3 regions of the Mesorhizobium sp. INR15 genome follow, and region 3 is predicted to be linked to each of the others. Evidence: predicted binding sites of a transcription regulator. Region 3 holds the regulator's gene; each other region holds the start of a gene.
The links. Region 3 encodes LexA, which represses DNA repair genes until DNA is damaged. Its sites were predicted from a motif close to TGTTCNNNNTGTGTTCNG; they were not measured.
Positions count from the first base shown of each region.

Region 1: a site for LexA is predicted at 2,286-2,303, ahead of GA829_RS13325 (ImuA family protein). Genes of this name have one in related genera too.
Region 2: a site for LexA is predicted at 3,004-3,021, ahead of GA829_RS27050 (sel1 repeat family protein). Genes of this name have one in related genera too.

Region 1 covers NZ_CP045496.1:2,712,608-2,719,390, forward strand. Annotated here, with positions in the region: gene GA829_RS13315 (error-prone DNA polymerase) at 1-65, opposite strand, end outside; gene GA829_RS13320 (DUF6504 family protein) at 62-1,582, opposite strand; gene GA829_RS13325 (ImuA family protein) at 1,497-2,249, opposite strand; gene GA829_RS13330 (hypothetical protein) at 2,523-2,903, opposite strand; gene GA829_RS13335 (alpha/beta hydrolase) at 3,383-4,201, opposite strand; gene GA829_RS13340 (NAD-dependent succinate-semialdehyde dehydrogenase) at 4,212-5,699, opposite strand; gene GA829_RS13345 (iron-containing alcohol dehydrogenase) at 5,717-6,783, opposite strand, start outside.
Region 2 covers NZ_CP045496.1:5,519,408-5,526,190, forward strand. Annotated here, with positions in the region: gene GA829_RS27040 (glycosyltransferase family 39 protein) at 1-503, opposite strand, end outside; gene GA829_RS27045 (branched-chain amino acid ABC transporter substrate-binding protein) at 1,093-2,214, opposite strand; gene GA829_RS27050 (sel1 repeat family protein) at 2,603-2,869, opposite strand; gene GA829_RS27055 (DUF2147 domain-containing protein) at 3,319-3,663, shown strand; gene GA829_RS27060 (hypothetical protein) at 3,933-4,091, shown strand; gene GA829_RS27065 (hypothetical protein) at 4,129-4,323, shown strand; gene GA829_RS27070 (AMP nucleosidase) at 4,530-5,990, shown strand; gene GA829_RS27075 (endonuclease/exonuclease/phosphatase family protein) at 6,052-6,783, shown strand, end outside.
Region 3 covers NZ_CP045496.1:4,288,256-4,295,038, reverse strand. Annotated here, with positions in the region: gene GA829_RS20860 (ABC transporter ATP-binding protein) at 1-314, opposite strand, end outside; gene GA829_RS20855 (ABC transporter substrate-binding protein) at 377-1,363, opposite strand; gene GA829_RS20850 (GntR family transcriptional regulator) at 1,518-2,291, shown strand; gene GA829_RS20845 (pyridoxal-phosphate dependent enzyme) at 2,288-3,262, shown strand; gene lexA (transcriptional repressor LexA) at 3,609-4,346, shown strand; gene GA829_RS20835 (ComEC/Rec2 family competence protein) at 4,340-6,783, opposite strand, start outside.

The sequences.
Region 1 (6,783 bases), 1.6 Mb from region 3:
GATGCCCCGCGCAGGAAGCTGAAATGCGAGGTGACCTGCAGTTCGGCGTAGCGGGCCGCGCTCATCCGAACACCCCATGCAGGAACCAGCGGTGCGATCCGGTCGCTTGATCCTCGCCGTCGCCGGCGCGATAGAGCCAGTAGCGCTCGCCGGCGTCGTCCTCGACGCGGAAATAATCGCGCACCGCCGCGAGTTCGGCGTCACGCTTCCACCATTCGCCAAAGACCCGCTCTGGCCCGTCCGCGCGCTTGACGCGCCGGCGCACGCCGCGCCAGGTGAAAGAGACCGGCGGATGGTCGGGCAAAAGCGCCACGGTTTCGACCGGATCCGGCTGCGGCAGCAGGCGCGATGGCCGCGGCCAGTGTCCGGGCCAGGTTACGCCCGTATCGGCGGCCATCGCTGCGATCCGGCCGACGGAACGCTCCGGCACATCACTGGCGACGGGCGCCAAGCGGTAGACGGCGCGCTCGCCGACACGGTTTATCAGTGTATCGATGAGGTCGGATACATCGGGAACGCTGTCGTCGACGAGCGCGCTCGCCATCTGCCTGCGCTCCACGGGTTGGGCCGATGTCGCTGCCAGCGTCATCATTTCGATGCCGAAGCCGGGTGCAATGGTCTCGATCTTGTCGCAGAGCAACCTTGTCAGCCGTTTGACGTCGCGGACGGGCGTCGCCATGCCGACCCGGACCGCCTGGGCCTGGCTGTCGACGCGCTGACAGATGAGGTCGAGGCGTCGGGCCCCGAGGCCGCGCTTTTCCAACCGTTCGCAGAGTTGAGCGACGAGTATGCCGATATAGAGGGCCAGTGTCTCGGCAGCGCCGATCGGCTCGGCGAAGGCGCGGCGGACTTCGACAATGTCAGGCGGCCGAACCTGTTCGATCGGCTCGGCGGTGTCGCCAAGGGCCTGATCGATGCGGCGGCCGATCTCCGGGCCGAACCGCAGGACAAGTGGCGCGCGCGGCTGCTTCAAGAGATCGCCTATGCGCTGGAAGCCGAGCCTTCTCAGCTCGGCTGCTGTCGAGGGCGCGATCCGCAGCGCCTCGAGCGGGAGCGGTTCGAGGATGGATCGACCGTGACCGGGCGGTGCAATGAGGATGGGCTGGCCACTGTGCCGGGCCAGAGCGTGCGCCGTGCCCCGGCTATCGGCTACCGCTGCGCGCGCGGCGATCCCCGACATTGCCAGGCGGCCGATCATGCCCTCCAGCATGGCGGCTTCGCCACCATGGAGATGGTCGGCGCCTGTCGAGTCGATGACGATCCCGCACGCAGGATCTGGCGCGACGATCGGCGCGAATCGAAGCATCCAGACGGCGAGCCGCTCGAGCGCCTCGGCGTCCGCGGCAGGATCGGCGTCCTGGACCACCAATCCCGGCACCAGCACCTGCGCCTTCGTCACCGGCATGCCTGGACGCAGGCCTGCGGCGAATGCCGCGGCATCCGCCGCGAGCACCACACGCCTGTTTTTATCGCGGCCGATCAGGACAAGCGGCGCCTCAGGCGGAGGCGCCGCGTCGCCGGCCTTGCGCCGCGCCCGATCTGTCGACCAGGTCGACAGGAACAGCGAGACGACCCTTGTCATCACACGCCTCCAGTTCGAAATCCGCACTTTCACCCGCGCGGGCGCGGATCAATTCGACCAGCCATCGGTGACGGCCAACGCCAGGAACGGGCAGCGGCGCCGAGGGCAGGACGGAGACGCGCCAGCGTGTCATCGCGGCCGTGGGCTGGCCGAAATCGGCTGCCTCCGTCTGCCGCCGCCATCTTCGCAGCACGATACCGATCGTGTGGGCGCTCTCGGCGGCGAGTTGCAGGCGCCGCGAAGAGGTCATGCTCAGGCGTGCGACTTCACCGACGACGGCGCCAAGTCCACCGTGCCGGATGCCTTCTTCCATGCAGGCCAGAATTGTCTTGTCGTCGCCGGCCTCGACATAGATGACGCGGTCCGATGGCAGACCTGCCTGCGCCAGCGCCGGCGCGAACAGGTCAGGCCGGGTGATGCACCACAAGATCTTGCCTCGTGTGCGCGCCGCAACGCCGCCCGCAAAAAGTGCTGCGGCCGCGCCATCGATGGCGCCGTTTCCGCCGCCGGCGATTTCATGCAGGGCGCCAAGCGCCAGTCCTCCACCGGGAAGTCGTGAATCCAACGCGGCGATGCCGAAAGGCAGCACCGATCTGGCGCGGCGATTGCGCCCCTCGATCTTCTCGATCCGCGCACGCAATGAGTCTATGGCGGGCTCCGGCCGCAAGATGGTGGTTGACCTCCATGAAAGCGCATATAAGCATGTTCTTTATTTGTTCTGCTTTTTGTGCGGAAGAGTCAAGGGATGAGTCCGCTGCGGCGCCCGCCTTCCTTCCGTGGTTGTGGAATCATCATCCGGGCTTCGGCGAAACGGATGCCTCGCAGCTCAGAACGGCCGTTCAAGGCTGACTTTGCTAGTGTAAGAATGGTTGCGACCCGTGAGACATGAGCCCGTTTTCATCCAACATCGCATTATCGCAAATTGTGGACGCCGCGCCGATTACGTGAGGTGACCGGACCCACGAAGCTTCGACAACAGGATCAGTGCCGTCGCATGGTACTGATTTCTCACATGATCCCTCAATGGAGCCGCCTCCCATGCAGCCAGGTCTGCCACCAGGAGTGTCGAATCACCGTTTACTGATGTGCATTTAAGTTGGCCGCCTTTCTCAAGCACGACTATAGCAGCGTCGGCATCGCCGTACCCTATCGCTGCCATTCTGCGAATCTGCGCGTCACCGTCCACACGAACATCGAACAAGACATGGCCCGAGGTTTTGTCTGCGGCATCGGCGATACGCTCACCAAACGGCCGATGCATTCCGTCACCATCGGCAAGCGACTGCTCGAACAACACCAATTCAATATGACCTGCCGCCATCTGGAGACAGTGAGCGGTCTGTTGCGATTGGCAATAGCCGCTGGTAATCATTCACACTTTTCGACGCGTCGACATGGCTGCGCAGGATCGGGCGGCGACGCGTCGGATGCGCTATCGGCATTTCATAATACCGGTTGCTGACCTCACCTTGCTTTCTCCGGCGCTTCTATCGTTCTAGGCATTGCCTAGCGGCAATGTGTTCATCGTTGAAGCAGTCGGGCTCTTTCCAGCCCCCACGCCTTGTCTGGCAGCTTTGCGTGCACATTCGGTCGTTAAGGCTGCTTTTCCATTGCTCGAAAGCATACGCCGCTGACAGCCAAGTTTGGTAGTAAGATTTGGGAGCGGACGACTTATTGCAGGAGACCGCTGACCCGGCGTCAAAATCGGGCGAGAGAAGCGACTTGGCGATGGAGGTTTTTCGCGACCGACGTAGGAAGAGCTAGCCACTGCGGTAAGCGAGCACGCATTCGGATCATCTATTAACGAACGCCTTCGATGAGCCTTGCCAGGCAGCAGCCGGCGCGAGATTGATAGTCGCCCAGATCACGAACGCTATTCATGTGGTTCCGGGCCTCAAGGATGAATTCGTTCACCGCAAGCCCTTGTGTCGTTAAGAGCTTGGCAAACCGCGATGCCTGGAGGTGAAATGGTTGTGTTTCCGCTTCACCTACCAAAATCATCACGTCGGTCTGCGGCGGATGATCGCGTTTCATGGGCGAAAATGCCTCGACCTCCTCGTCGGTGATACCGATTAGTGGCTTCAGGAATGAATCCTGTAATGGCCTGAGGTCATAGAGCCCGCCGAGCAGCAAGGTCGACCGAACGGCCCCCGGCGAATCCCTGTCGAATAGAAATGTGGCAAGATGGGCGCCCGCTGAGTGACCGCTGACGGTTAGCCTATTAGGATCACCGCCATGGGCGGCGATGTTGTTTAACACCCACTGCTTGGCCCGCCGGACCTGGTCGACGATCGTCGCCATCCTGACCTCCGGCATAAGCGCGTATTCTATAACGACCGCGATCGCTCCTGCTTTGGTAACTGTATCGGCGATATAGGAGTAGTCGCTCTTGGAAAACATGCGCCAATAGCCGCCATGAATGAAGATGTGGACCGGCAGATTCCCGATGCGGTCGCGCGGAAAGAGCAGGTCGAGCCGCTCGGCATTGTGGGGACCATAGGCGATGTCAGCCAGCATAGGCAGCCTGACGCGCGTCGCGACACTGCGGTCCTTGATGTCGGCAACGATGTCGTCAAATTCAGGAACATGGTCCCGGGTGCGGAAGGGGTCTGTCGGCATGGGAGCGGGCTCAGAAAGTGACGGCAATGTATTTCGCTTCCATGAACTCAGCGATGCCGTGGTGTTGGCCGCCTTCGCGGCCGAGACCGCTCTGCTTGACGCCTCCGAATGGCGCTGCCGGATCCGACATCAGCCCGCGGTTGAGGCCTATCATACCGGCCTCGATACCCGACGCCACACGCATGCCGCGCCCCACGTCGCGCGTATAGATATATGCAGCCAAGCCGTATTCGGTGTCATTCGCGTAGGTGATAGCCTCGGCCTCAGTTTCGAATCGCGTGATCGGAGCTACCGGTCCGAAAATCTCCTCATGAGCCATATCGGCGTCGCGCGGCACTTCAGACAGCACGGTCGGCGGATAGAAGAAGCCATCTTCTTCCGAAATCGACCCACCGCACAGCACCCTTGCCCCCCGCTCGACCGCGTCCTTGACCAGCCGATCGATCTTTTCGACAGCCTTCCTCGTGATCATCGGCCCGCATTCGGTTTCGGCATTAGTGCCTGCCCCCACGTTCAGCGCCGCCATGCGCTTGCGCAGGCCGTCGGCGAACGCGTCGTGGATGCCCGCTTGTACATAGAAGCGGTTGGCGGCCGTGCAAGCCTCACCGGCATTGCGCATCTTGGCGATCATAGCACCGTCCAGCGCGGCGTCGAGATCGGCATCATCAAAGACGACGAAGGGCGCGTTGCCGCCAAGCTCCATAGAACAGGAGATCACATGCTTCGCCGCCTCTCCGAGCAAGGTCCGGCCAACCCCGGTCGAGCCGGTGAAGGACAGTTTTCTCACCCGCGGATCGGCCAGCATCGCCGATGCCAGAGGACCGGGATTGGTCGTGGTGACCACGTTGACGACACCAGGCGGAACACCAGCTTCGCTGTAGAGCGCGGCCAGCGCATAGGCCGTCAGCGGCGTTTCGCTAGCCGGTTTGAGGATCACCGTGCAGCCCGCCGCCAGTGCGGGCGCGATCTTTCGCGTTGCCATGGCGGCCGGAAAATTCCATGGCGTGATCAGCACGCATATACCGATTGGCTCATAGTCGACCACGATTCGGTTGGTGCCGGACGGCGCGGTGCCGAACTCACCAGTGATGCGCACCGCTTCCTCCGCGTTCCAGCGGAAGAATTCGGCCGCATAGGCCACCTCGCCGCGCGCGTCGCGCAGCGCCTTGCCGTTCTCCAGCGAAATCAGCATGGCGAGCGTTTCCGACCGTTCGACCATGAGCTCGAAACAGCGCCTGAGAATTTCCGAGCGCTTGCGCGGTGCCGTCTCCCGCCATCCCTTGGCGGCCTTGGCGGCGGCCTCTACAGCGGCAGCGGCGTCTTCAAGCGTCGCGTCGGGAACCGCCGCGATCACCGCCCCGGAAGAGGGATCAACGACATCAATAAGCCGACCGTCGGAGGAGGAACGCCATCTTCCGTCAATGTAAAGTCCATGGGAAAAGCCGCGCACGTCGTAGCCGTCCTGGTCGATCTGCTGGGCGTCAAAGGGAAGGTTCATTGTCGTGTTCCGTCGGTTTACATGGCGCAGGCTTGGAGGTCGCCGTCATGCGCCGCCTGAACGAGGCGTCGCATCGCGACGAGATCAAACGGGCGCGGGTTGTTCTTGATCAACCGTTCGATGCCGAGCGCTTGCTCGGCGGTCCAGTCGAGCTTGTCGGCGGGAAGGCCGAGACTGGCCAACGTTGGCGTGATGCCGATCGCCGCGAACATCCGGCTGACTTCCTCGATAGTCGCGCCCGCCATCTCGTCAGTGTCCCGCCCTTTGGCCTCGAGGCCAAGTGCGTTACCGATCTCGGCCATCTCGGCGGCGGCGACGCGACGGTTGTAGGTCATGACGTAAGGCATCATCGTCGCCACGCCCAAACCGTGGGCCGTGTGTGTCAGGGCGCCGGCGGGATACTGTATAGCGTGTGCTGCCGCCGTGCCCGCGGTGCCAAACGCGCAGCCTGCCGCCAGCGCACCCATCATGACATCGGCGCGCGCATCGGCGTCGCCGCCGTTGGCGCAAGCCTTTTCAAGACTGCGTCCAAGCAGTTTGATGGCCAGCAACGCGAAATGGTCGGTCAGCGCGGTCTTGCCAATGAAGACATGATGTTGCGGCAGGTTGGGGTCTTCGCCTCTGCGCATGGCGGTGAAGGCCTCGATTGCATGCGTAAGGGCGTCGGCGCCGGCGATCGCCGTCAGGCCGGGCGGACAGGTCATCGTCAATTCAGGGTCGCATAGCGCGACAGCGGCGATAAGATAGGGGCTCGATATGCCGACCTTGAGCGTCCGGTCGGGATCAGAGATGACCGCCACGGGCGTCACTTCCGAACCGGTGCCGGCCGTCGTGGGCACGGCGATCAACGGCAGCGTCGGACCGGGCACCTTGAACTCACCATAGTAGTCCTGAAGCTTGCCGCCATGGCTGATAAGCAAGGTCGCGCATTTGGCGAAATCGAGGCAGCTGCCGCCGCCAATGCCTATCACCATTTCAGGCTTGAATCCCCTAGCCTCATCGACACAGATGCCGACAGTGTCACGCGGCACGTCAGGCAGGACGCGGTCATGCACCAGCACTTCGATCGACGCGGCCTGAAGCG
Region 2 (6,783 bases), 1.2 Mb from region 3:
GATTTGGCCTGCAGGAAAGCAACAAAGCCAACTGTCATGACAGCTTGCGCCAGCAAGTGAGGGTCATCCATCCCCACATACCCGGTAAAAAAGCGGCACATGGTGGCGCCAAAAAACAATGCGCCGATGGTTGCGGAGGTCGCGTCGCCACCCAGTAGGCGAACCGCGCGATGAACGCCCCAGGCAATCACCAGAACGGCTGCGAGCGACAACAACCGCCCAGCTAGAACAGGGTCACCGATCAATCGTCCCAGACCGCCGACGATATAAAAGGAAAGCGGCGGATAATTATTGGCGATCAGTTGACGGGCAGAGGGATAAAGCGGCATCCGCCCCATCGCCGCGTCGGCAAAATAGGCATTCCATCCTTCGTTGATGTCGATCTCGATGTTTAAAAACGCCCTATAGACCGGCCACAAGGCCGCCATGGCGGTTAGCAGGGCGAGGCAGCCGATCATGATGGACACGCGGCGGAGCAAGTAATTCCCGCCAGCCAGGTTCATATTTGAATTCATTCGGTACCAGGGTCTGAATCGGATTTTGCGGATGGAGTGGGTCAACTTGCCTTCGCGCTTTGGCGGACAGGCCCGCCTGCGTTAAAACTACAGGGCACAAGGGGAAGCGAATCTCCCGATCATTCTGTAACTTCAAAAATCGTTCCCCTGCAATGCAATTACTTGGTAACGCCTCTATTTCTTTCCAAGGCGAACTGCCTGGCGAGAAATAGATCGCGGGAACGAAGCCTCATCATCGAATATCGTCGAAGATCATCATGGTTAGCCGCCCAGCCACCGCGGCGGTGACTAAGCCGGTTAAGCGCCCGTCGGCGGGTTAGCCGGTGTGGAGGTGGCCGACGCGGGATTGACTGAAAGCTCAGCGCCACCATGGCGGAGATTGGGTTCACCGTCGCATCTAAAATTGGCGAATTCCAACTTCAATCAAAAATCGCATGGCCGCATATATTCCGGTTATGATAACCGGCAAAATCCGCGGCAAATAGCCCTAGAAAAATCAATGTTTTCAAAAGAAAAATGGCCGGGACGAACCCGGCCATTTTTTTGCGCTATGAAGCCGCCTTGGCGGCGTCAACGATTACTGCGCGATCGGCGCGTATTTGCCGTCATGCCACTGGTTGATGTCGTAGCTGGCGTTCTTGAGATCGCCCTTCTCGTCGAAAGTGACGTCGCCAACCACAGTGCTGATCGGCGTGCCGTTCTTCAATGCTTCAGCGACCTTCGCAGGGTCGTCGCTGCCGGCGCGCTTGATGCCTTCTGCGAAAGCCTGGATCGTGGCGTAGGAGAACAGCGTGAAGCCTTCCGGCACGAAGCCGCCGGCCTTGATCTTCTCCACGGCCGCCTTGGCCTCAGGCTTTGCCTGCGGATCCGACGGGAAGACGAACATGGTGCCTTCGCCAGCCGGGCCGGCAACCTGCCAGAATTCCGGCGAAGCGATCGAATCCGGCATGATCAGCTGGAACTTGACATTCTGTTCCGCCGACTGGCGCAGGATCAGGCCGGCCTCGGGGTGATAGCCGCCGAAATAGACGACATCGGCCTTCAGTTCCTTGAGCTTTGTGACGAGAGCCGAATAGTCCTTCTCGCCGGCGTTGATGCCTTCATAGTCGACTTCCTTGAGACCACCGGCGTTCATCGTTGCCCTTACGGCATCGGCCACGCCCTGGCCGTAGGCGCTCTTGTCGTGCAGAACGACGACGTTCTTGCCGGCGTATTTCTTGGCGATCCACGGACCGATGAAAGCGCCCTGCGCATCATCACGCGTATAAAGGCGCATGATCGTCGGCCAGCCGGACTTGGCCGCGGCGTCGGTCAGCACCGGGTTCGACGAAGCCGGGCTCATCATCAAGGCGCCAGCTTCAGCATAGACGGCGGAAGCCGGGATGCTCGAACCCGAGCAGGCGTGGCCATCGATGAACTTGACGCCGTTGGCAACGATACGGTTGGCAACGGAGACCGCCTGCTTCGGATCGCACTGGTCGTCTTCGACATCGAGCTTGATCTGGCGGCCGTTGACACCGCCCGCCGCGTTGATCGCGTCGGCGGCGGCCTGCGCACCTTGCTTGAACTGATCACCGATCGTGGCGAGCTGTCCGGTCATCGGGCCGACCACCGAAAAGGTGATGTCGTCGGCAAATGCGACAGGCGTGCTCATCATCAGGCCGAATATGGCCGCGTTCAAAATACTCAATTTTTTCATGACAGTAGAACTCCTCCACTCACGCGCGGCCGCCCCGGCCGCGCTTCTTCCAGAGAGGCGGGACAATTTCATCCTTCGTGGAGCCTGTCTAGGCGCATCGACGCCGCTCGATTGGGCCTGCGATGCGTTATCCATGCGAAAAGGCAAAAGCCGCGCCGGCCTTGTCCCGGCCGGTCGCGGCTTTTTGCCCGTCGGGTTGTTCCCGGCGCCCCCGCGCCCAAAACCCCGTTCTGCCTTCCCTTGCTTCCGGCGCGGCTTGGCCTTGGAGGGCTCGCCGCGTTCTTTTTCTTCTTCTCTTCGACCGTCTTGTCGCGGCCTGTTGTGTGCCAGCTCCTGCCGTCTTGCGCGGTCTTGAGCCGATAGCTTCCCTGTGTTCGGCAGAACAACTTTAGTGGATGGTCATCCATTCGCGGGCTTCACGAAGCGCCCTGGCGATCTCGACCTTCGACATGGCCGCCGACAGCTCGGAGCGCAGTTCCGCGGCGCGGGCCGAACCCTTGATCGCGGCAATGTTGAACCATTTGTGGGCGGCGACGACATCGGTCTCGCAATCGCGGCCGGTCGCATACATCATGCCCAGTTCAAAAAGAATGTCGGCCTGGGCAGTTGCCCCCATGACGCCGAAACCTGCTTCCTGCATTTCAAAACGTGCCATTTTAGTCCCCTGTTTTCCGGCCCTGTCAGGCTCCCGAGAGCTGCCTTGGTTCGTCCCTGCTGGCTGCTCTTCCGATGCTTTCGAGAATGCCGTGGAGGCTTGAATCTGTCGTTAAATGGCGTGCTTAATTTGAGGAAAACAAAGCTAAAACAAGAGGTAAACGTGCAAATTCGTTAAGGATACAAACTCAGCAATCGCGCTGGTTTGCATCAAATTCGACGAAAATTTTCGCGCCTGAAATCAAGACTCCGCTAACCACGGGAGACAAAGGCAATGCGGCGATCGTTTCATTTCGTTGCCCGCAAGGCGTGTTTTGAGCCCTTTAAAAACCGGAAGTCTTCCGCTGCGGCACCGCTTTTGTTTTGCGGGGAGCTGGACTAGCTTACGTTTGCGTAAGCGGCAGACCGGCGAGGCGGAGCATCCGGCCGGTATCCAAAGGGAGGAAGTACATGTTTCGAAAAATCAGCCTGGCCCTCGCGGCTACAATGATCATGGCCGGCGCGGCATGGGCCGACCCGATCGAGGGCAACTGGAAGACACAGGCCGGTTCAACCGCCGCCATCACCGGCGGCGGCAGCTCGTTTTCCATCACGCTCAAGTCAGGCAAATATTCCGGCAAGAACATTGGCTCGTTCAAGGCGGCCGGCGAAAACAAATATACCGGCACCATAACCGATCCGGACACCGACAAGACCTATTCGGGCAAGGCCTCGGTGTCCGGCACCTCGCTCAAGATGAGCGGCTGCGTGCTCGGCGGACTGATTTGCAAAAGCCAGACCTGGCACAAACTCTGATCATCCCCATCTCCCAGCCATGAAACGGGGCCCTAATAGGCCCCGTTTTCGTTTCATGGATGAGCTCGCGATCACCGGGTCACGTCGATGCCCATCAAGGGCACCCGGCTTGGCAGGCGACCTCTACGATTCCCCACCAGCCTCCCGAAGCTCAGGCCAGCGTGATCAAAAACGCCGTCAATCAATTTGAACCGCAGATGAACGACGCCATCAGAGCCGGTTCAGTCGCATCAGGGCATTCTCATACGTGTTGAAGGAGACACGACCCAATGCTTGCTCGCCGCTTCACCATCGTCTGCCTGCTGATGAGCCTGTTTGGAATGTTCTTCGCCATCCTCGTCGCCGAAGCGGGCCGTCCGGCCCGTGCCTGGGACGAAGCCAGTTCCAGGACGTGTCACCTCGCCTGCCTTGCCCATCTTCGCAACTGAACAAAGAAACAAGGCCTCGAAAGAAAAGCAAACCGTCATGAACCGCATCGCCGCCAACGCTCTCAAGACCCTTCGGCTTCTGCCGCGGGCGGCACTTATCCTGATGGTTCTTGCCGCTCCTGTTCTGGCAGTACCGATGATGCGTGCCGATGCCGGTTCGACGATCGAAGCGCCGGCGCTGAAGAAGACAGGCGTCGGGTTCGTGCTGCTGGTCAGCCTGCAGCGCGGCTGATTCCTGCTTTGTGAATGTCGTTGTCCAAAAATCGCTGCGCGCCTTCGGTTCAGGCGCGCGTGCATGCTTTTAGGAGACATGCACCTGAAAAGAAAAACGACGCTTTGGCCGCCTTCGATCACGACACCCCTCCCAACAGCAGTTCCAAGTCTCTATATTGAGCCATGGAAAAGCGAATCTACCCACAAGCTATTGAATCAGTCGTCATGCCCGAGCCTTTTGGCCGGCAAAGCTTCACCGACGCCGAAAAGGCCGTTGCGGCGCTGCAAGTTCTCTACGACCGCAACACGAAATTCCTGCGCGACTCGTTCGCGACGCTGGCCGCGGGCGGCGACAACAGCAGGCGCTACCGGGCCTTCTACCCGGAGATCGGCGTTACCACCAACTCGTTCACCCAGATCGACTCGCGGCAGGCCTATGGCCACATGCCGACGCCGGGGCATTTTTCCACCACCATCACCCAGCCAGGCTTGTTCCAAAGCTATCTTCTGGAGCAGTTGCGCCTGATCATGCGCAATCATGGCGTCGCGGTCACCGTTTCGGAATCGACCACGCCCATACCGTTGCATTTCGCCTTCCTAGAGGGCACGCATGTCGACGGCGCGGCTGCAGAGCGCATCAAGCGGCCGATCCGCGACCTTTTCGATGTGCCGGATCTCGACGGCACCGACGACCAGATCGCCAACGGCACGTTCGAGGTGGCCTTCGGCGAGCCAAGACCCCTGGCGCCGTTCACGGCGCAGCGCATCGACTATTCCCTGCACCGCCTGTCGCATTATACGGCCACCACGCCGCAGCATTTCCAGAACTTCGTGCTGTTCACCAACTACCAATTCTATATCGACGAGTTCGTTGCCCGCGCACGGACCCAGATGGCGGAAGGCGGCCACGGCTATGCCGAGTTCGTCGAACCCGGCAACGTCATCACCAAGGCGGGGCAAAGCGCGCCCAGCGAAGGGGTCGCACCACCACGGCTGCCGCAAATGCCGGCCTATCACCTGAAGAAGCCAAACCATGGCGGCATCACCATGGTCAACATCGGCGTTGGCCCTTCCAACGCCAAGACGATCACCGACCACGTCGCCGTGCTGCGGCCGCATGCCTGGGTCATGCTCGGCCACTGTGCCGGGCTGCGCAATACCCAGGCGCTGGGCGACTATGTGCTGGCGCATGCCTATGTCAGGGAAGATCACGTCCTCGACGACGATCTTCCCGTCTGGGTGCCGATCCCGCCGCTGGCCGAGATCCAGGTGGCCCTGCAGGAGGCGGTCGCCGAAGTCACCGGCCTGTCCGGCTACGACCTCAAGCGGATCATGCGCACCGGAACCGTCGCCACCATCGACAATCGTAACTGGGAACTGCGCGATCAACGCGGCCCGGTGCAGCGGCTTTCGCAGTCACGGGCGATCGCGCTCGACATGGAATCGGCGACGATCGCCGCCAATGGGTTCCGATTCCGCGTTCCCTACGGCACGCTGCTGTGCGTTTCCGACAAGCCACTGCATGGCGAATTGAAGCTGCCCGGCATGGCGACCGAGTTTTACAAGCGGCAGGTGGCGCAGCATCTGACCATCGGCATCAGGGCGATGGAAAAGCTGTCCGAAATGCCGATGGAGCGGCTGCATTCACGCAAGCTCAGAAGTTTTTCGGAAACGGCATTCCAGTAAGCGGCCAGCGAGGCACTTCGTCATCTTGATTGAGCCGCATTTCTGCCGATAAGCGGGCGATATGGAGAAGGTGAACTTCGCGACATTGCTGACGTCGATTGCATTCCTTGCCATGCTCGCGCTCTCGGGTGCGCTCGTGGCCGGGTTCTTCGGGACGTTGCATCCGGCCTTAGATTCCTTCTCGCATTTCCGCGTCCACTTCGCCGTGCTGATGGCGCTTTGCGCGCTGCCGTTGCTGGCCACGACATTCTGGCCGCAAGCGGCGGCGGCCCTGGTATTCGCCATGGCTGCCTTTGCCACCACCGCGAACACGCTGCCGCGTTTCTGGGCGGTCCAGGCCTATGAGGCCAGCAACAATGACGGCCCGGTCTACCGCCTGCTGCAGATGAACCTGCGATACAACAACCCGACGCCTGAGAAAGTCCTGTCGCTGATTGGCCGGATCCAGCCCGATGTCATCACCCTCGATGAGGTGTCCGACATGTGGGAGGCAAAATTCGCACCGCTGACCAGTGCCTACCCCTATCGGGTCTTTTGCCCCTTCCCGAACGGCACGTTCGGCGTTGGGCTTATGTCGAGCCGGCCCTTTGTCGCCGGCACGGAACCGCGCTGTTTCGGCCGCGGAGCCATGGCGATCGCCAGCGTCAACCTCGGCGGAACTCCCATCGACGTCGCCGCCATTCATCTCAGTTGGCCATGGCCACGCGAGCAGTATTGGCAGATTGGCGAATTGGCGGAGCCCCTTGCCTCGCTTGGCGACACGGCGATCATGGCGGGCGACTGCAATGCGGTG
Region 3 (6,783 bases):
AGCAGCATGTTTTCCGCGACCGTCATGGAGGCGGCGGTACCGCGCATCGGGTCCTGGAAAACACGCGCAAGCCGCATGGCGCGCATGTGGACCGGCAAGTTGGTGACATCAGTGCCGTTGATCAGGATCTGGCCGGAATCAAGCATCAGAGACCCTGAAATCGCGTTGAGCATGCTGCTCTTGCCGGCCCCGTTGGAGCCGATGACGACCGCGAATTCGCCCGTGGCGAGCGACAGGCTGAGACCATCCAGCGCGATCTTTTCGTCGGCCTGCCCCTTGTAGAATACCTTGCGTGCAGATCGGATTTCGAGCATCCGTCCCTCCCGGAAAAAGCGACGGCGTCAGCGACGCCGCCACTTGTTGACGAAGCTCGATGTCAGTCGACGATGCAGCCGCAATCGGCCAGCGAAGCCGGGATCTCGATGCCGAAGGCGGCCATCGCCTTCTTTGAGATCAGCGCCGAGTGGTCCTTGTAGGCAGGCCGCGAAGGCGCGATCGTCTTGGGATCCTTTCCTTTCAGGATTTCCGCCGCGATGTTGCCGGCGTTGACGCCGACTTGCTCGTAGTTGACCGCGAAGCTTGCCGGCACGACGCCGCCGCGCACGGCATTGACGTCAGCGTTGACGACCGGGATGCCGGCCTGACGCGCCGCGGCCGAGACAGCCGCGATGGCCGGCTGGATGAGGTTGGAGGTCGGCCCATAGATCACGTCGGCCTTGCCTGCCAGCGAGGCAATGCGCTGCTGGATATCATTGACGTTGTCGATGCCGACCTCGACCACTTCGAACCCGGCTGCCGGAGCTGCTTCCTTGATCTTTTCCAGGAGCGCGACGTCGTTCGCCTCGCCCGGATTGTAAGGCACGCCGAAACGCTTGGCGTTCGGCAGCAGTTTCTTGGTGAAAGCCATCACAGCCGCGACATCCTGAAGGTCGCTCGCGCCGGTCATGCCTTCGTCTCCGGCGTCCCACGACGGAACTAGCTTGGCGGCGACCGGATCGGTCACGGCCGCGAACACGATTGGAATTCCCGAGCCGGCCAATGCCTTCTTGGCGATCTGCGAGACCGGTGTGGTGACGGTGTACATCAGCTTGGGCTGGTCGGCCTGGAGCTTGGCGATCATCTGCGGAACCAGCGACGCATCGAAATTGGTATGGCTTTCCGTGTAGACGACTTCCTTGCCTTCGTTGAACCCGTTCGCGGCAAGCGCCTTTTTGAAACCGGCGACGGCGGCGTTCAATTGCGGATGTTCGCCAAAATTGGCGATGCCGATGCGGATCTGATCAGCGGCCGAAGCGCCGATATTCGCCATCAGGACGCCGGCCAGGGCCAATCCCGGCAGCCAAGCGGATTTCAACTTCATCATCATTTCCTCCCAGATTTGATTGGTGCCGCTTACGGTGCGGCAACTGTGGCAATCATGATCAGTCCATCCTTGCCTGTCAAACATTATATATAATTCTTGCCACACCCTCACATGATATATAATTCTTCCCAGGTCAGCTGACGGACGAAAGCGCATGCAGGATCAGAAGAGATCGACAAAGACCGAGGCGGCTTATCAGCTGCTGCGGCGCGATATCCTCACCACCCGCCTCATGCCGGGCGCGCCCCTCAAACTGAGCGCATTGCGCGGCACCTACGGCGTTGGCTGGACACCTCTGCGCGAGGCATTGTCGCGGCTGGAGGCCGAGCGCCTGGTCACCGCGATCAGCAATCGCGGCTTTGCCGTCGCCCCCGTATCGCGAGCCGAACTCGAGGATCTGGCGCACGCGAGGATGGTTGTCGAGATACCCCTGTTCCTGGAATCGATCGAGAAAGGCGGTAAAGCATGGGAAGATGCCGTCGTCACCGCCCACTACCGGCTCTCCCGCTGCAAGACCGCGGTTGACGATCCTTCGGATGAGGCCGTCGACAAATGGGACGAGAGCCACGAGGCCTTCCACGCGGCACTGCTGAGTGCGTCGACCTCCAACTGGCTGCTGCGATTCCGCTCCACAATCGCCGACCAGTTGCGCCGGCATCATCGCTTTCTTGGCCTTGCGCCGACACTGCGCGCCGCGGCAGGGCTCAAGGATGGCTATGAAGAGGCCATGGATGCGTTGCGCGAGGCGATAGCGATCGAGCACCACACCGCGATCATGGAAGCGGCGCTGGACCGTGATGTCGAGCGGGCAAAGGCGTTGATGGTGGCCCACATCGGCTACACGCTGCATGTCTATGTCCACAGCGAAGACAACAACGCGAGCAAGTACACCGCGCGTGCCGGCAGCTTGAAGACGGTCGGCAAATGAGCTCAACGCTCCCGCGCCGCCCGACACTCGAGGAGATTGGCGCGGCTCGCGACCGGCTGGCCGCGTCGTTGCCACGGACACCGCTGCTGCGTGTCGATCTTGGCGGGACCGACCAACGGATATTCCTAAAGCTTGAGACCCTGTCGCCCATAGGCGCCTTCAAGATCAGGCCGGCGCTGAATGCTCTGCTTTCCCGCGACGCCGATGCGCTACGGCATGGCGTCGCCACGATCAGTTCGGGCAACATGGCCTATGGAATGGCCTGGGCCGCAAGGGCGCTTGGCGTTCCAATGGCCGCCTACATGTATGCGGACGCGCCCCAGACCAAGATCGATGGAGTCCGCCGCCTTGGTGGCGAGGTGCGTTTCATTTCGCACGAGACCTGGTGGCGATACATCACCGGGATTGAGCGTCCGGATATCGCTGAACTCCTCATAAATCCCGTCACCGATCAGGCGGTACTGGCGGGAAATGGCACCATCGGCCTGGAGATCGTCGAAGACCTGCCGGAAGTCGATTGCGTGCTGACGCCCTACGGCGGCGGCAGCATGACAACCGGGGTCGCCAGCGCGGTCAAGGCATTGCGGCGCGACGCGAAAGTCTTCGCGGTCGAAGACGAAAACGCGGCGCCGGTCACCGCCGCCCTGGCGGCCGGGCGCATTGTCGATATCAAGACGCAGCCCTCCTTCATCAAGAGCATCGGTGGGCCGTCGCTGGTGCCTGAACTATGGCCTTTGGCAAACCAGCTTATCGACGGCGCTATTACCGTCAGCCTTCAGCAGGTGACGGAAGCAATGCGGCTGCTGTTTTCGAAAGCGAAGCTCGTGGCCGAAGGTGCCGGGGCGGCGTCACTGGCCGCCGCTCTTTGCAGCGAGCAGGCAACTGGCAACATCGTCTGTGTCATCTCCGGTGGCAACATCGATGCTGGCGCCTATGCGCAGGTCTTGGCCGGGGAAGTCCCACCGGCGTGATGTTGGCGCCGACCCACCCGTGGTTGGCATTTTGGCTTCGTTTCGTTCACGGCAAATGGCAAGTCAGCAAAGGTCGACATATCCGTCTTGGGCACCTGTCCATGACTGGTGCCAGGATTCGCCATGGGATGGGCCACACGCCGTTAACCATAACAATTTCAACGCTGGAAAGCATGCGCCAGCGGCGTGAAATGAGCCGTGGCGAAGCGGCACGGTGCCGACAATAATTTCAGCCGTCTTAACAAATTCATTAAACTTTAAACAGTTGCGGAACACAACTGGAACAGATAGTGTTTGTTCTGGGTTTGTTTTTCCGATTCTGGTTTCAGAACTCCTGGGGGCTGCCATGCTGACGCGCAAGCAACATGAATTGCTGATGTTCATTCATGAACGCCTGAAGGAAAGCGGCATTCCCCCATCCTTCGACGAGATGAAGGAGGCGCTCGATCTTGCCTCCAAGTCCGGCATTCACCGGCTGATCACGGCGCTGGAAGAACGCGGCTTCATTCGCCGGCTGCCCAATCGTGCCCGTGCTCTCGAAGTGCTGCGGCTGCCCGACTCGATCGCACCCGGCCTCAACGCGGCGCGCAAGTTTTCGCCCAGCGTCATTCAGGGCGGCGGTGGTCAGGGCAGCCTCGGCCGGCAGATCAAACCAGCTCCTTCGCGCATGCCTTCGGCCGGCAATGACGATGACGCGGTCTCAGCCGTATCCATCCCGGTGATGGGCCGTATCGCCGCCGGTGTGCCGATTGATGCCATCCAGCACCAGACGCATTCGATCTCGGTGCCGCCGGACATGATCATGGGCGGCGAGCACTATGCGCTGGAGGTCAAGGGCGACTCGATGATCGAGGCCGGTATTTTCGACGGCGACACAGTCATCATCCGCAACGCCGACACCGCAAGCCCGGGCGAGATCATCGTGGCACTGGTGGACGAAGAAGAGGCAACGCTAAAGCGGTTCCGCCGCAAGGGCGCTTCGATTGCGCTTGAAGCCGCCAATCCTGCCTATGAGACCCGCATCTTCGGGCCAGACCGGGTCAAGGTGCAAGGCAAGCTCGTGGGGTTGATCCGGCGTTATTGAGCCTGAGGCGCTGCCTGTTTCTCCGGCTTGACGTAGGGCGGCAAGCCTCGCGCTTCCCGTGAGAATTTTCGCTGTTCGTGCCAGGGCCGGTATGGTCTGTCGACGGCGAAGCTGATCCGTGCCGGCGCGGTCGCGGATAGCCTATCGAAGAAGATCGCGGCACTGCCTTTGCGGGCCAGCTGTCTTTTGGTCAGAACGAGTACCAGCGGATTGTGACACGGATCGTAGGCCGTGGCGTCGTTGATGATGATCAGGTCGGCAAACGCACAGGCTCTCCAGGCATCCTTGCGGTCCTCGACATGCGCGATGATCGCGCCGGACGGATGCCGGGCAACGCACACACCGGCCATGCAGTAGAACGGCGCTCCTGACGGCAGATCAGCAGGGTCGATATCGAACTGCGCGTCTTCCTTGCTGAACACCTCCGGCAGGACGATGGTTTCGGATCGCAGCGCGCGTTTCCAGTTGTCGACGGTGAACTCGTTCGGGCGCGGCCGGTTGACGGCGAGTTCGCCGCCGCCGATCGGCAGTGCGACCAGCCGTGCATCCTCGGAGACCAGCACGTCGGGCGTTTCGGCGCCGGAGACCGTCAACAGGCTGGCTAGCGCGAACGGAACGGCTGCTAGCCGCAGCCGGGTCGTCGCCATTGTCGCGATGATCAGGGCAATCGTTGCCAGCAGGACCGACCGCTGCGAAATCAGACCGACGGCATCGACCGGCGAGCGCTCGGAGATCCAGCCGGATACGGCGATCATCGCGGTCAGCCCTTTGCCCATCAAATAGAGGGCGGGCCCATCGAGGCCGAATGGCATCAGCAGCGCGCTGGCGACGGCCAGGAACATCACGATGGACACGATCGGCATGATGGCCAGATTGGCGAACAGGCTGAGCGGCGACACGCGCTGAAAATGCCAGATCGCAAACAGCGCCGTGGCACTGCCGGCGATGATCGAGGTCATCGCCAGACCGCCCATCATCAGCAGGAACTTTCGCGTCAGAAAGCCGGGCAAGGAGCGCCGTGGCGGCGGCGTCCTGGTTTTTCCCGCGCGATAGTCCGACCAGCCGGCATAGGCACCAACCAGGGCCGCGGTTGCAGCAAACGACATCTGGAAGCTCGGACCAACCACCTCGTGCGGCGATATCGCGATGACGGCGATGGCCGAGATCGCCAGATTGCGCATGGTCAGCGCTGCTCGGTCAAACAGGACCGCAATCAACATCACCGCCAGCATGATGAAGCTGCGTTCGGCTGCCACCACCACGCCGGAGACCACAAGATAGGCGGCGATAGAGAAAAGTGCCGCCGCCGCGGCGTATTTCTTGACCGGGCGCCGCGAGGAGAAATCCGGGAACAAGGCGAAAGCGCCGCGCAGCATCGCCATGATGGTGCCGGCGACCAGCGCCATATGCAGCCCTGAGATCGAGATGATGTGATAGATGCCGGTGCGCCGCATCGACTCATTGATCTCTTCAGGAATGCCGGCGCGCACGCCGACGATCAATGCGGCGGCAATTTCACCTTCGGCGCCACCAACAATGCCGCGAATGTGATCGGCGATAGTCTCGCGGGCATTCTCGATCGCCGCGGAAAGCCTGGCGCTGAACGGCATGCCTTGAGACGGAACAACCTGCGGATTGCCGAGGAAAAAGCCGCTGCCGCCAATGCCGGAAAAATAGCTGTCGAAGGAGAAGTCATAGCTCTCCGGCCGCACCGGGCCGGTTGCCGGCAGCAATTTGGCATAGCCGGTGACCTGGGAGCCGGCGACCGTCTCAGCGGGTATTTTCCGCGCCGACAGGCGAACCCGTTCCGGCATGTAGCGCAGCTTCGGCCGCGCGGTCGAAATCACGTCGAGGGTCAGTCGAATACGGCCGTTTGCCATGCGGTCGATCGAGACGACGCGGCCGGTCAGTTGCGTCGATATTTCCGAGCCGAGCATCTGAGTGCCCGCCCGCCATGTCTCGACCTTGGCGGCAAGCATGCCGAGCGCGCACAACAGCGCCGCCACGAAACACAGATTGGTTCTGTGCCAGGAACGCGACGCGAGCGCGCAGACCGCCATCAAGACGACGGCGGCGATAGGCTTTGGAAAATCCGGTTCCGCCGCCAGCGAGAAATAGCCGATGGCTCCGCATGCCAGAAACACCGGCACGAGCAGGAAGGCGATGCCCCGGTCAAGCTCCAGCCCAGCGGCCAGGGCGATACCGTTGCCGACGCGAGGCAAGGAGAACCGGCGCAAAGGCGAACGCAGGCGCGTGACCGCACCGGCCTCGCGGACCGGACCTTGCGTCGGGACATCGGCGGTTGGATGGTCAGGGCGGTTTTCAGGCAGCGGAACGGCAACTGCCAAGGTGGCCGAAGGCATGGCAAACAATGATCGTTCGCTGACACCGATGACGGTATCCTCGCCCTCCTCCCCACCCCGGCTTCGTCCGGCCA